2 regions of the Lysinibacillus sp. NPDC096418 genome follow, and region 1 is predicted to be linked to the other one. Evidence: riboswitches for the same ligand, from Rfam matches in the RefSeq annotation. Region 1 holds a riboswitch; the other holds the start of a gene.

The links. A riboswitch is a leader RNA that binds a small molecule or an ion and turns the genes downstream of it on or off. The one in region 1 is predicted to bind FMN.
Region 2: linked by a shared signal. The riboswitch ahead of ribE (riboflavin synthase) and the one ahead of ACIQZG_RS12870 (ECF transporter S component) in region 1 are both predicted to bind FMN.

Annotation. Positions count from the first base shown of each region.
Region 1 covers NZ_JBIWEY010000015.1:36,072-43,719, reverse strand. Annotated here, with positions in the region: gene ccsB (c-type cytochrome biogenesis protein CcsB) at 1-449, shown strand, start outside; gene ACIQZG_RS12890 (response regulator transcription factor) at 632-1,348, shown strand; gene ACIQZG_RS12885 (ATP-binding protein) at 1,341-3,113, shown strand; gene sigX (RNA polymerase sigma factor SigX) at 3,173-3,706, shown strand; gene ACIQZG_RS12875 (RNA polymerase subunit sigma) at 3,703-4,995, shown strand; FMN riboswitch at 5,152-5,346, shown strand; gene ACIQZG_RS12870 (ECF transporter S component) at 5,572-6,159, shown strand; gene ACIQZG_RS12865 (sodium-dependent transporter) at 6,258-7,604, shown strand.
Region 2 covers NZ_JBIWEY010000016.1:56,763-64,410, forward strand. Annotated here, with positions in the region: gene ACIQZG_RS13420 (S-layer homology domain-containing protein) at 1-916, shown strand, start outside; gene ACIQZG_RS13425 (VanW family protein) at 1,078-2,070, shown strand; gene ACIQZG_RS13430 (HAD-IA family hydrolase) at 2,123-2,740, opposite strand; gene ACIQZG_RS13435 (DEAD/DEAH box helicase) at 3,125-4,570, shown strand; gene ACIQZG_RS13440 (reverse transcriptase-like protein) at 4,740-5,390, shown strand; FMN riboswitch at 5,462-5,587, shown strand; FMN riboswitch at 5,708-5,833, shown strand; gene ribE (riboflavin synthase) at 6,038-6,676, shown strand; gene ribB (3,4-dihydroxy-2-butanone-4-phosphate synthase) at 6,690-7,319, shown strand; gene ribH (6,7-dimethyl-8-ribityllumazine synthase) at 7,336-7,648, shown strand, end outside.

The DNA.
Region 1 (7,648 bases):
CTGCATTAATCAATGCAAAAAAATTAACTACAGTAGTATGGTCATTATTAATGGGTACAATTTTATATTGGGTAATTCGTTTACTTGCAAGACGTCGCATTAGTGCGATTTTCCAGCCGCTTGTAAAACGTGTAAACTTACAATTACTTGATGAAATCGGGTATCGTTCAGTACTTATTGGATTCCCAGTATTTACATTAGGAGCATTAATCTTTGCGATGATTTGGGCACAAATCGCATGGAGTCGCTTCTGGGGATGGGATCCAAAAGAAGTGTGGGCACTTATTACGTGGTTATTCTATGCTGCATTCCTTCACCTTCGACTATCGAAAGGGTGGGAAGGTGAACGCTCAGCTTGGTTAGCATTAATTGGTTTTGGTATTATCTTATTTAACCTTATTGCTGTTAATTTAATCCTTGCTGGTTTACACTCGTACGCATCATCGTAAGTAGTTTGGTGTAGTAATTTTACCCAATTTTAACAATGAGTACCTTCGTTGGTTTTTGATGGTAAAAATAGAGGAAGAAAAGCCTTCTTGCTGTAGCCAGAAGGCTTTTCTTTACTTTTCATTATGACTTGTACAATGTACAATAGAAGCTAGAGAAAGATTGGAAAAGAGGGATCGTATAAGTGTCAGAAAATATTTCAGTATTAGTTGTAGATGATGAGGATCGTATTCGCCGCCTTTTAAAAATGTATCTTGAACGTGAAGGGTACCAAGTTGATGAAGCTGAGAACGGTAACGAAGCGATTGAGAAATCTTTGGAAAAAGATTATCACTGTATTTTACTCGATATTATGATGCCTGAAAAAGATGGGCTTGAAGTGTGCGGAGAAATTCGTGAACGAACAGCAACGCCAATTATTTTATTAACTGCTAAAGGCGAGGAAGCAAACCGTGTACAAGGTTTCGAGCTAGGTGCAGATGATTATATTGTTAAACCATTTAGTCCACGTGAAGTAGTGCTACGAGTTAAGGCGATCTTACGTCGTTCACAAGCATTTTCACCAACAACTAATGCATCTACTTCAAAAGATTTAGTTGTGTTCCAACATCTAATGATCGACCATGATGCACACCGTGTAACAGCAGAAGGTATCGAAGTGAACCTAACGCCAAAAGAGTATGAGTTACTCTACTTCCTAGCGAAATCACCAGACAAAGTATTTGACCGTGAACAACTACTAAAAGAAGTTTGGCACTATGATTTCTTTGGAGATTTACGTACAGTGGATACACATGTAAAACGTTTACGTGAAAAGCTAAATCGTGTATCTGAAAATGCTGCCAAAATGATTGTCACTGTTTGGGGCGTCGGATACAAATTTGAGGTTGTCAATGAATAGAATATGGAACAGTGTTGTCGGGAAGCTATGGGTAACCATATTGCTTCTCGTTTCATTTGTATTGTTTGTTTTCACGGTTTTAATGCTTGAGTTTCTCCAAAACTATCACATGCAACAGGCAGAAAGCTCCCTACGTCAAACAGCTGCAACGGTCGCAAGTATACTTGATGATAATGAAACAGCCGAAACAACTTCGGAATTATTATCAGATATTTTACCTGAAAGCACGAATGCATTAATTGCTTTAAGTAATCAAGAAGTGTCGTTTGGTATGCAAGAGGGCGTCAATAAACGAGAAATACAAGACATGATACTAGCAAACAAAGCATTTCATGAGATTTTTAAATCTGCCGAGCCGGTCATTAAAGAAATGATGATGCCGTCTTCAACAGATGAGGGGAAAATGGAATCATATGTAGTACTAGGGTTCCCATTGAATGTGGAAAATGAAGTACATGGTGCGGTGTTTATTTATCAAAGTCCAGATGCACTACATAAAACATCTAAGGAAACGACGAAAATTGTCTTTCTATCTGCGTTCATTGCTTTTGTGTTAACGACGTTCTTTGCATTTTTCCTATCTTCGCGAATTACATCGCCATTACGTAAAATGCGAGAACTGGCTTTTGAAATTGCTAAAGGGAACTTTGAGGCGAAAATGCCAACGACACAAAGTGATGAAATCGGTCAACTGGCCGTCGCGTTTAACCAAATGGGGCGTCAATTGAAGCATAATTTAGAAGTCATCAATCAGGAAAATGAACAACTATCGAATATATTAACGTCCATGACGGATGCGGTTATTACATTTAATCGTGATCGCACAATTTTACTGAGCAATCCACCAGCAGAGCGTTTAATGCAAAAGTGGTTTGTCAATAAGGGCTCACAAAGTAAACAGCCAATTCCACCAGAGTTGTACCATATGCTCGACCACGTCTTAATGTTTGAAGATAAGCTAGAAGAGGAAATTGAAATGGACGGCAATTATTATACATTTACGATTAGTCCTCTATATAGCGGAGAATTGATTCGTGGGGCGGTTGCGGTTATCCGTGATATGACGGAGCAACATCGCTTAGAGAAGCTTCGTTCAGACTTTATTGCTAATGTATCTCATGAGCTACGTACGCCTATCTCGATGCTACAGGGCTACTCTGAGGCACTTATGGATGATTTTATTCAAGATCAAGAGGAACGGAACGAAATTACGAAAATTATTTATGATGAGTCCAAGCGAATGGGCCGTCTAGTGACAGACTTGCTCGATCTAGCGCGTATGGAATCGGGGCATATGACGCTTTATAAAGACGAATTACCGATTAACTCAACATTCGAACGTATTACACAAAAATTCGCGCAAGTAGCGAAGGAAAAGCATGTACAGCTAGTGTTTGACAGTGAGTTTGATGCAGATGCCGTTATTAGTATTGATGAGGATCGCATTGAGCAAGTATTAACGAATTTAGTAGATAATGCACTTCGTCATACCGATACGGGTTCTGTAACGGTAAAAGTTGAGCAAGAGCCTACATTTGCAAAAATTTCGGTGCAAGATACTGGACATGGTATTCCTCAAGAAGATTTACCGTATGTCTTTGAACGTTTCTATAAGGCAGATAAGGCACGTACTCGCTCAAAAGGTGGTACAGGTCTTGGGCTTGCTATTGCTCGAAATATCGTCAAGGCACACTCGGGTAATATTATGGTCGATAGTGTGGTGGGAGAAGGCACGACATTTACGTTTTATTTACCTTTTGAATAAGGTATGTAACTTATATGGATGTTAGACGACAAATACTATGAGAACGGAGGTGGAGTGCTGTGAATGACTCCGTGTTCCATCGATTATACGATGCTTACCACCAAGATGTATTCCAGTTCCTTATTTATCTAGTGAAAAATCGCTTGCTTGCAGAGGATTTATCGCATGAAGTATATGTTCGTGTACTTCGATCATACGATCAATTTACGGGGAAAAGTAGTGAAAAAACATGGCTTTTTGCAATAGCAAAAAACGTAGCAATTGACCATTTCAGAAAGCAAGCGGTACGCCAAAAACATTCATTAGATTATTTTGACTGGGAAACAGAACAGTTACGTTCATCCACTCCATCACCAGAAGATACTCTATTACTAAGTGATGAATTCCAACAATTAGAGGCGGCACTTGAAAATTGTACTGGGGATCAAAAAATGGTCATTGTAATGCGCTTTTTCCAAGAGTTATCGATATCAGAAACTGCGCAAATACTTGATTGGACTGAGGCGAAAGTGAAAACGACTCAATTTCGTGCAATTAAAGTTTTACGAGAACAGTTACAACATGAGAGAGAGAAGGAGGCGAAGTGGCAATGACTCATAAAGATTTCGATGGTGACCAACTAGAAAATTTAATGAAAAACGCCCCGAAGCTTCCTGATTCCAGATCAAAAGAAGATGTATTAAACCGCCTGCTGGCAGATGCTCGTCTACAAGATAATACGCATTTGCAGGCAGCGATAGACGAACCGATAGAACCAATAGAAATACCACAAGAGCAACGTCAACAGACCGCTTCCATCCAAGAGGAAAGGGCTGTCGTGGCGAAAAGAAGCCGTAAGAATAGTAAAATACCTGTTTTTATAAGTATCGCTTCAGTTTTTGTACTCACATTACTTGTCGGTATGATAATGAATAATAATTCAACAGGAGATAAGGAAAGTATAAAAGCCGAAAGCTATTCAACTGTGCAAACTGACGAAGCAGAGAGTGTTGAAAAAGCAAATGCTTTGATGGACAAGGATGCTTTTGTTAATGATACACGCATGATGTCACTACGTACATCTGTTTATGAAGAGGATTTAACGGAAGCTACAGCATTGCGCATTGGTTTAGCCAGTAGCGCTGCAGAAAGTGTACCGGTTACTTTTGTTATACCTAATGAGCGTGTCGTAGCTGATTTTGGTGATGTAAAGCCAACTACCCTCCAATTATATGAAAAGTATGCACCGCAAATTGATGAAGAGGCAATGGGATTTGCAGAGTATCATCCGTATAAGGGAGAGCTAAAAGAGCAGGGAGAGACGCTTGTACACGTATTACCAGAGGAAAATGAGTATGATGGAGCCTCGGCAACAGTGAACATGTACACAGGTTCATTAAAAGATACATTCTCAGATTATAAAGAGGTCGCGGTGAAAACAGCTGAGGGGAAAGCATACGAGTTTTCACAGGTTGGTGAACCGAGTGAACCGATACAAATGACAGGGATAGTTAATCACTACAATTATTACTTGCTCAAAGAAAAGAACGGTGTAGAATATTTATCACCGAATTTCAGGGAAACATTTGAAACAGTGACAGAAGCACTTCAGGGAATGCATCTAAAAAAGGATGATATTTATGTGCCAGTTGTACCAGAAAAGGTGACTTTTGCTGTGACAGAGGCAAAAGATGGTGTTATTGTGACGTTTGATACTCCGTTAGATTTAACCGTACTAGGTGCGGTCCAGGCAACACAGTTAGTGGAAGCAATGATGTTGACAGCAGCAAGCTTTGATCAACAATTACGTCTTGAAAATCTAGTACAAGACAGCTGGGAAGGATTTAATTTTAACGAGTATTTGCCGATGCCAATGGGAGCTAATAAACAATATATGCAGTAGTATAGGAGCAGCTATCCATTTAGGGTAGCTGTTTTTTTGTAAGTATAGAATGGTATTTAATGCATAGTAAATAAATTGGAATAATTTTAGAGCGGAAGTATTTACTTTTTACTCATAATTCATTATAGTAAAGTTGTAAGATAAAAAATAATATTGATTCATCTTCGGGGCAGGGTGAAAATCCCGACCGGCGGTAATAGAGTCGTAAATTGCTTGTATAGTCTAAAACTACACAAACTCGAAAATTTACAATACTACTCTTTAGCCCGCGACCTGTGCAAATTTTTTTGCATGGCTGACTTGGTGTAATTCCAAGGCCGACAGTTACAGTCTGGATGGGAGAAGATGGAGGTACGATCGTCATTCGTTGTTACGAATTATAGCTGTGTGTGGACGTTTTTTTAAGTGTATATTTTTACACAGTTTGCGCAAAAAAATGGCTATAAATGGCGTTTTTTAATCATGCCTATTCTCCCTTATGCTTTTTGCATAGGGTTTTTTTCGTTAACAGGAATCGATAGTGTCGTTGCCTTTCTTCTTGCAAGATTGAATCAGCAAAGAGGAGAGAGCTTTTCAATGAAGAAAAATGTCAAACTACAATCGTTTATTACGATTGGCATGCTCAGTAGTATTTCGTTTTTACTAATGCTTTTTAATTTCCCAATTCCACCATTTCCAGCTTTTTTAGAAGTGGATTTCAGTGATATGCCTGCACTTATGGCGGCAATCACAATGGGACCTATGGCAGGTATTTTAGTAGAATTATTTAAAAATGTCCTAGACTGGGTTTTCTCAGGCACACCAACAGGAGTACCAGTTGGTCATATCGCAAACTTTGCGACAGGGATTTTATTTATTTTACCAGTAACATTTATTTTTAATCGATTTAAATCAATGATTGGTCTTGTAAGTGGTTTAATCTTAGGAACTATTACGATGGCTATTGGGATGAGTATATTAAACTATGTTTTAATCTTACCAATGTATACGTACTTCTTAGGGATGGAACCGGTTGTTGGAGATTCGTTATATACTATGATCGTCGCGGGTATTCTACCATTCAACCTTGTAAAAGGTGTATTGATTACGTTCATTATGGCGTTTTTATATACAACAATGCGTAAGTGGGTAGAGCAACAACGTAAGATGTATTTATCAAAATAATATGTTAATCCCTGGGAGCATTCGCACTCAGGGGTTTTTTAGTTGTGTTTTTTCATGTAGAATGAGAGTGAGTATAGAGAGTTGAGGAGTTTGATTAGATGAGTGAGAAAAATGGGCAATGGTCTAGTAAGTTAGGATTTATTTTAGCCTCGGCGGGGGCAGCAATCGGACTTGGTGCGATTTGGAAGCTACCTTACGTCACGGGGCAAAGTGGGGGCGGAGCATTTTTTCTGATCTTCGTCTTGTTTACACTATTAATTGGTTTACCGATGTTGTTATCTGAATATATTTTAGGACGTGGCACACAATCAGAAGCAGTGACAGCATATAAAAAAGTTGCTCCTGATAAACCGGCTTGGGCTTGGGTTGGTCGTATGGGTGTCCTTGGTTGTTTCCTACTACTAACTTTTTATAGTGTGGTAGGCGGTTGGATTTTTATATACAGTGGTCTTGGTGTGGCAGGAAGTATTATCGATCCTGCTGTTGACCCGAATGCATTGTTCGCTAAAATAATTGGCACGCCGTTGATTACATTAGCCGGCCTTGCTATATTCACGCTTGCGAATGTCATAGTAATTTCGTTAGGTGTGCAGAATGGCATTGAAAAGATGAGTAAATGGATGATGCCATTATTATTTATTATTTTTATCGTACTAGTAGTACGTGCGCTTACGTTAGATGGAGCGATGGAGGGTGTTAAATTCTTTTTATGGCCTGATTTTACGCATATTACAGGTCGAGCAATACTAGAAGCGTTAGGGCAATCTTTCTTCGGTTTAGCAGTGGGATTCTCATGTTTAGTAACCTATAGCTCATACTTGAAAAAGGATGTGAGTTTGGTGAATTCGGCGGTTTCAGTAGTTTCGCTAACGGTACTGGTGTCGTTTTTAGCAGGCCTAGCAATCTTCCCGGTTGTGTTTGCTTTTGATTTAGAACCAGCTGCTGGACCAGGGCTACTATTTATGGTGTTACCAGCTGCATTTAGTCAAATGCCTTTTGGAGAATTGTTCTTGGCGTTATTTTTATTACTTTTCTTATTTGCGACACTAACATCATCGTTTAGTTTGTATGAAATTATTGTAGCTGCGTTTATTAAAAAGTGGAACATGTCACGAGCGAAGTTAACGATGCTACTTGGCGTTGTGGTATTCATCGCTGCAATTCCGGCAGCGTTATCATCGAGTGTATTAGCAAATGTATTGATTTTCGGAAGAAGCATATTTGATGCGACAGACTTTTTAGTGTCGAATTTAATGCTGCCGCTTGGTAACCTATTTATTTCGATTTTTATTACATACGTGGTGAATAAAGAGTTTGTAAAAACAGAATTATTGGTAGGTAGTAATATGGGACAAGGCTTTTATTCTACTTACCGTGTACTCATGGCGTCTTTCGTGCCGCTAGTTATTATTGTCGTGTTGTTCAATATGCTATTACAATATTAAAAAGAAGCAGTGCATATTAGAATTCTAATATGCACTGCTTTTTT
Region 2 (7,648 bases), on a different contig from region 1:
TTCATCTGACGGCGGGGGAAGCGGAGTCACTGAAATGCGGTTTTCTACAGATGAGCTAACTTGGTCAGCGTGGGAGGAAGTAGCGCTCACAAAAAAATGGGATTTAGTAGGGAATGCTGGGCCAAAGAAGATCTATGTGCAATATCGTGATGCTGCGGGAAATTCAAGCATTTCAAACGTGGCATCAATTGAGTATAAGACGAGCAACGGTTCAGATAATGGTGGCGGTGGCTATGTTCCGACACCGGAGCCAAGCCCAACACCAGTAGCACCAAAGCCAGAACTACCAGCACCAATAGAACCAACACCAATACCAATAGAACCAACACCAATACCAATAGAGCCAACAAAGCCAGCACCAATGCCAGAAGAGCCTGAAAAAACAGAAGAACCAACGCCAAGCTATCGATTCAGCGATATCTCAACGAACTGGGCAAAGGACATGATTGAAGATATCGCGGAACGTGGCATTATTACTGGCTACCCAGACGGCACATTTCGACCAAATGATCTAATCAAACGCGAACACGTTACGGTGATGTTTGCCCGTGCTTTCGAGTTAACACCAAAACGCGATGCCGTATCGTTTAGTGATGTGCCAACGAGTCATCCATACTATGAGGCAATTACAAGATTACAGCAAGCAGGCGTTATAGACGGTTCAACCGGTGCATTCAATCCAAGTGATTCACTAACGCGAGCACAACTAGCGAAAATACTTGTCCTCGCATTTGGACTCACACCAGGTGGCACAAGTACTTTCCAAGACGTTCCGAAAACGCATTGGAGCTATGACTATATTGCCGCACTCGCAGATGTCGGCATTGCACTTGGTGACAACGGTAATTTCAGACCAAATGAGCCAGTGACACGCGCGCAATTCGTGGCGTTTATGTACAGAGCTCTCAATCTATAAAATTAACACGCTACAAAAGTGAGAATCTAAGCTTTTGTAGCGTGTTTTATTTTGTAAATAAGTTGGTAGTCATAAATAAAAATGAAGGAAAATAAACACACTACTATGTATACACGAATAAGATGTGTCTGAAGAAGTACCTTAGAGGTAGGTGTTCGAAAGTGAAGAAAAAATGGATAGCTACACTTTGGCTAATATGTGCAATGGGATTGGCAGGATGTCAGGAGAAATCAGAGAAAGAACAAACGTTAGAGAAAAAAATAACCGACTTGGAACAACAAATTGAGGAAATACAAAAGCCGGTTAACTACGAACAAGAAGATGCACAAGAGGTCGTAAATATCGTCGATCCAAATACGTTGGAAATCATACACACGTTATCCCCGCAAGACTTAGGGTATGGAGAGGACTTTGAAACGTATAAAAAGAAAATTGAACAAGTAGCGAAAGAGCTAGCGAGAGGAACTGGCACAGTAGCGGGTTATGATCAGCGAATGGTGCTAGATCGGATGGATGAAAAGGGACAAATCATTAAAGGGAGTCCAATGATTCTCTTAAAAGAAAGTGAATTGGTGGAGAAGATTCTCGCTGTATCGGGAACTGGCGGGAATGTTGAAATGCCCTTGTATGTCACAGAAAGCGGTTATTCTTTTGAGGACATTCCTCACTTAGAAGAGGTAGTGGTTGCTTCTTATACAACATATTTTAACTCCGCAGATGTTGGCAGAAATAAAAACATAGAACTTTCAGCACAAGCTATTAATAACGTTATTGTTGGCAGTGGCGATCAATTCTCTTTTAATACGGTTGTAGGTCCGAGAGATGAGGCAAACGGCTATCAACCTGCGCCTGAAATCATCAATAAAAAAGTAGTGATGGGCATTGGGGGGGGGATTTGTCAAACGTCCTCAACCTTATTTAACGCAGTTGATCAGGTATTTATCAAAATGGTGGAAAGACATCACCATTCATTAGATATAGGTTATGTACCTAAAGGAAGAGATGCAACCGTTTCGTATGGTGGATTGGACTTCAGATTTCAAAATACAAGCGATGTTCCCTTTTTAATAAAGACGATTTACGGCAAAGACTTTCTGACGGTGGAAGTAAGGACATCGGAGAGATATGAAGAAATTTTGAAGAAGACACCATAAAAAAGATTCCAACAGTAGAGGGGAAGGCTATCTGCTGCTGGAATCTTCTTATTTAAATAATCTCTAAAATTTCAGCAGGGGCGTACACTTTGAAGTCGGGTTTTTCTGATCGCACAACTTCAATAGCATCGTACCCCCAGCTAACCCAAATAATTGGGACGCCGACTTTCTTACAAGCTACAATATCACGTTGTTCGTCGCCAACGTATATCACTTCAGAAGGCTTTAATTGTTGATCTTTTAAGTATTTATGAATGATTTTATCTTTGCCAAAAATATGACTAGAGCAAATCACATTTGTAACTGTATCAATTTTGTTCAACTTTAAAAATTCTAAAATATTTTCTTGATCATTAGAAGAGATAATAGTAATGGTGTGCCCCTTCATCTTAAGTTCTTGTAACAAGTCTTTCATACCATCAATCAGGGGAATTTCCTTGATGGATTGACGGAATAACCGATAAAATTGAGGAATAATGATAGGTATTTTATACATCGGAAAGTTAAATAACTTACTACGCTCCGTGAGGGATAACTTTTTTAGCGATTCTAATTCATTAAGCTTTATCTTTTTATATTGATATTTATCCGCTAACGTATTCCACGTAGACATAAAAACTTGTGTAGAATCGGCTAGCGTGCCATCAAAATCAAAAATGATATGTTTCATGGATAATTGAACTCCTTTAAGATTTAGTTGTATCTTCGTCATATCTTAGTAGGGTACGCATGGATTGAAGAAATGGTCATGCTTTTGTCCTGTATTATTTATTATGCTTGATAATAGTTTCCACGAAAAGCCTTTACATGTATAGATAATAAATAATAATAGTAGTTACTAATATTTCCACACTGCTAGGTAGTGTTTGTAGCGGCTTACGATATGTCTACGGAAAGCTCATATACATAAATAGAATGGAAATAACTGTTTTGAAAATTACCCATTGTTAGTAATTAGAACTTCGAGAGTAGTTATTATTTGCAGTGCTATGTATAATAGGAGTCTGTGTTAGGAACAAGTTCGATACAAAATGAATATAAAAGAGGCTTCGTAATGAGTAAAAATGGATTTAAGGAATATACATTAAGTAATGACATCATAATGGCGCTGGACCGACTAGAATATACACAACCAACAGAAGTTCAAAGTAAGGTCATTCCGTTAGCATTAGAAAAAATGGACCTTGTTGTAAAATCGCAAACTGGTAGTGGGAAAACGGCATCTTATGGGATACCGATTTGTGAAGCCGTTGATTGGCTAGAAAACAAACCACAAGCGTTAGTGTTAACACCGACAAGGGAACTTGCTGTTCAAGTAAAAGAGGATTTTACGAATATCGGTAGATTCAAACGCATTAAAGCAACAGCGGTTTATGGGAAACAGCCAATTGCCATTCAAAAAACAGAACTAAAGCAAAAAACACATGTCGTTGTTGGTACGCCAGGGCGCATGCTAGATCATATTGAAAGAGGCACATTGGTCTTAGACAAAATTCGTTATCTTGTCATTGATGAGGCGGACGAAATGCTGAACATGGGCTTCATCGAGCAAGTTGAATCTATTATTAAACAAGTACCTCAAAATCGTGTGACGATGTTATTTTCAGCTACATTGCCTGAAAAAGTAAAAGATTTAGCGCTTAAGTATATGAAAACACCGACTGATGTCGAGATAAAGGCAACAGGATTGACGACTGATAAAATTGATCACTCTCTTTACGTTGTGGAAGAAGATCAAAAACTATCTGTGCTACGTAACGTCACGATTGTTGAAAATCCAGATAGCTGCATCATCTTTTGCCGCACAAAGGATAGAGTCGATACATTGTGTGAGCAATTAATCAATTTTGGCTATAGCTGCGATAAAATTCACGGTGGAATGGTACAGGATGCACGACTTGAAGTGATGAATGATTTTAAAAGAGGCGATTTCCGCTATCTGGTTGCCACAGATGTAGCTGCTCGCGGTATTGATATTGATAATATTACGCATGTCATCAACTATGATTTGCCATTAGAGAAAGAAAGTTACGTTCATCGTACGGGAAGAACGGGACGAGCAGGACTGCAAGGGAAAGCCATCACACTTGTAACACCATTTGAAGATCGTTTTTTAAGTGAAATTGAAGACTATATTGGCTTTAAAATTCCTAACAAATTAGCACCAACTGAAGAAGAGGCTTCGCAAAAGAAAGCAGCTTTTGAAGCGAAAATGGATATTGAACCGGCATTGAAAAAGGCCAAAAGTGAAAAGCTTAACGAGCAAATCATGAAGCTCTATTTTAATGGTGGTAAGAAAAAGAAGCTGAGAGCTGTAGATTTCGTTGGAACAATTGCCAAAATAAGTGGTGTAACAGCTGAGGATATCGGCATCATTACAATTACAGATACATTTACTTACGTAGAAATACTAAACAATAAAGGGCCGATAGTCTTGAAAAACATGAAGAAAACGACAATCAAAGGTAAGTTATTGAAAGTATATGAAGCAAATAAGTAAGAACAAACAGCCAGTTCACGGTATTTTACCATGGATTGGCTGTTTTTTTGCGTTTGTTCAATGTAAATACTTAACTATTTGGCTGTAACCAGGCATGATGGACATGTTTAAAGTCATATAATATAGGTAAATGGATTGTTAGTATTTTATTGAGGTTGGGGGTTTTTAATTGACAGTAGAGAAGAAGTCTATATATGCCGTCTTTGGTCCAGAGTTTTCGGGAATTGTGCTCACATTTCATGAATATCTAAATAGAGTAAAAGGCAAGAAAAAGACGATTGGAAAAAAGTTTTCATGTGAAAAAACGGCCTATCAATGGCTAGAAACCAATAAGATATCTTCTGTGAATTCATTAAAATCAACTAAACCAAAAGAAACGTTTACCAATAAAATAAAGAAAGAGTCTAAACAAAATACAGAAGTAGTCATCTATATTGATGGCAGTTACAAAAATAGTCGTGGGAAGTATGGAGTCATTGGTTTTGCACCGATGAGGACGGAGCCGTTATTTAAAACGTTTGGCTATGTTTTTGATGAGGAGTTCAATAAACTACATAATATCGGTGCTGAATTAATGGCCTGTTTACGCGCGTTAGAGTGGGCATACAGTAATGGTATGAAAACGGTTCATATTATTTACGATTGTGAGGGAATTATCATAAATCAGGAGAAGGAGCAAACTCAAGGTGCGCGTAAGACATATTATCAAACAGTTCAAGCGTTCAAAAGTAAGTTAGACATTCATTTTTTACATGTACGCCATGGAAATAACGTCTTACATCAAAAGGCGCATATACTATCTCAGATGGGTATTCATTAAATTAAGGAGTATGAAAAAGTATTAGTGGATAATATTATTAAATAATGTTATCGTTAGTGCTAGTTAAATAGAATTTCCTTCGGGGTAGGGTGAAAATCCCAATCGGCGGTGATGAAGCAATTCAAAGTCCGTGAGCGAAAGCTGATTTGGTGCGAATCCAAAACCGACAGTTATAGTCTGGATGGGAGAAGGATTAAAGTGTAATCTTTTTAAATTTGTCTGAATTTAAAAGGTCTATTTGTGTACGCTTTTTTCAAACCTACTTCCCATCGCCTACGTTGGGGAGTTTTTTATTTAGCTGAAAATGAATATTTTCGTATGTTCTTCGGGGTAGGGTGAAATTCCCAATCGGCGGTGATGAAGTAATTCAAAGTCCGTGAGCGAAAGCTGATTTGGTGCAAATCCAAAACCGACAGTTATAGTCTGGATGGGAGAAGAACAATTGAGATGGTAGCCTGTGGAAATTTTTTGTATCCATAAGGTTTATTTGTTTACGTCTCTTTTACATAACCTCCCAAGCCCCTTACATGTAAGGGGCTTTTTATGTGTTTTGAATTAGAAATGAGGTGAGACGGATAGCATCATTGAACTGACGGATAGGGCAGCTGAAGTAGTGGATAAAAGTCAAATAGAAAGCAGGTGACAGAATGTTTACGGGGATTGTAGAAGATGTTGGTGCAGTAAAAGCGTTACAAAAAAATAGGCAAAGCATGAAAATCACGGTTGCATCACCTATGATAACTGCAGATGTCAAGCTAGGTGATAGTATTGCGGTCAATGGAGTTTGTTTGACGGTGACGCATTTTAATGAGCGAGAGCTGACGATGGATGTGATGCCTGAAACGGTAAAGGCAACAAACTTACAGCAGCTTGCAGTGGGAGATGCTGTGAATTTAGAGCGTGCAATGTCTGCGAATGGACGGTTTGGTGGACATTTTGTATCTGGGCATGTAGATGGAGTAGGCAAAATTTTGCGTAAACGACCTATGGCCAATGCGGTGTACATTGATATTGAGGTAGGAGAAGAATTGACGAGCTACTGTATTCCAAAAGGCTCGATTACCATTGATGGTACTAGTCTGACGCTATTCACCGTTGAAAAAAGCAGTGTAACGGTATCGCTCATTCCGCACACGTACAAGGAAACGATATTAGGTATGAAAAATGAGGGTGCCCTTGTTAATATTGAAACGGATTTGGTCGGCAAATACATTGTTAATCAATTACAACGTGGGCAAGCAACTTCGACTATTACGAAGGATTATTTAACACAACACGGATTTTAAGGGGGCTTTAATTTTGCTAAATACAGTTGAAGAAGCATTAGAGGATTTGAAACAAGGGAAAATAATTGTCGTGGTAGATGATGAGGACCGTGAAAATGAAGGCGACCTACTCGCGTTAGCCAAGTATGTGACACCTGAAACGATTAACTTTATGGCTACATATGGTAAGGGTCTAATTTGTACACCCATTTCGCAACAGCTGGCACAAAAATTAGCACTTCATCCTATGGTCGAAAATAATACTGACAATCACCAAACGGCATTCACCGTTAGTATAGATCATGAGGATACAACTACAGGAATTAGTGCCTACGAGAGGGCATTAACGATTCGTAAAATGCTAGATCCACAAGTGGAAGCGGCTAATTTCCGTAGACCAGGGCATGTGTTTCCACTCATTGCAAAAGATAATGGTGTCTTGGAACGAAGAGGGCACACGGAGGCGACGGTCGATTTAGCTAAGCTTTGCGATAGCGATCCAGCAGGCATTATCTGTGAGATTATGGGCGACAATGGTGAGATGTTGCGATTTGATGAGCTAGTAACGTACGCTGCAAAGCACAACTTAAAAATGATCTCTATTGAGGCATTAGCCACATATCGACGTAAACAAATTGAAGTAGTAAAAAAATTAACAGTGTAAAAGGGGAGAATTCATTATGGGAAAAACATTTGAAGCACAATTAATCGGAACAGACTTGAAAATTGCGGTGGTAGTAGGGCGTTTTAATGAATTTATAACAAGTAAGCTATTAAATGGAGCACTAGATGGGCTAAAACGTCACGACGTGGATGAAGATAATATTGATGTTGCATGGGTGCCAGGTGCTTTTGAAGTACCGTTCATAGCCAAACAACTTGCTGAAACAAAGAAATATGACGCAATTATTGGACTTGGTACAGTCATTCGCGGCTCTACAACACACTATGATTACGTGTGCAATGAAACAGCAAAGGGCATCGCCAGCGTTT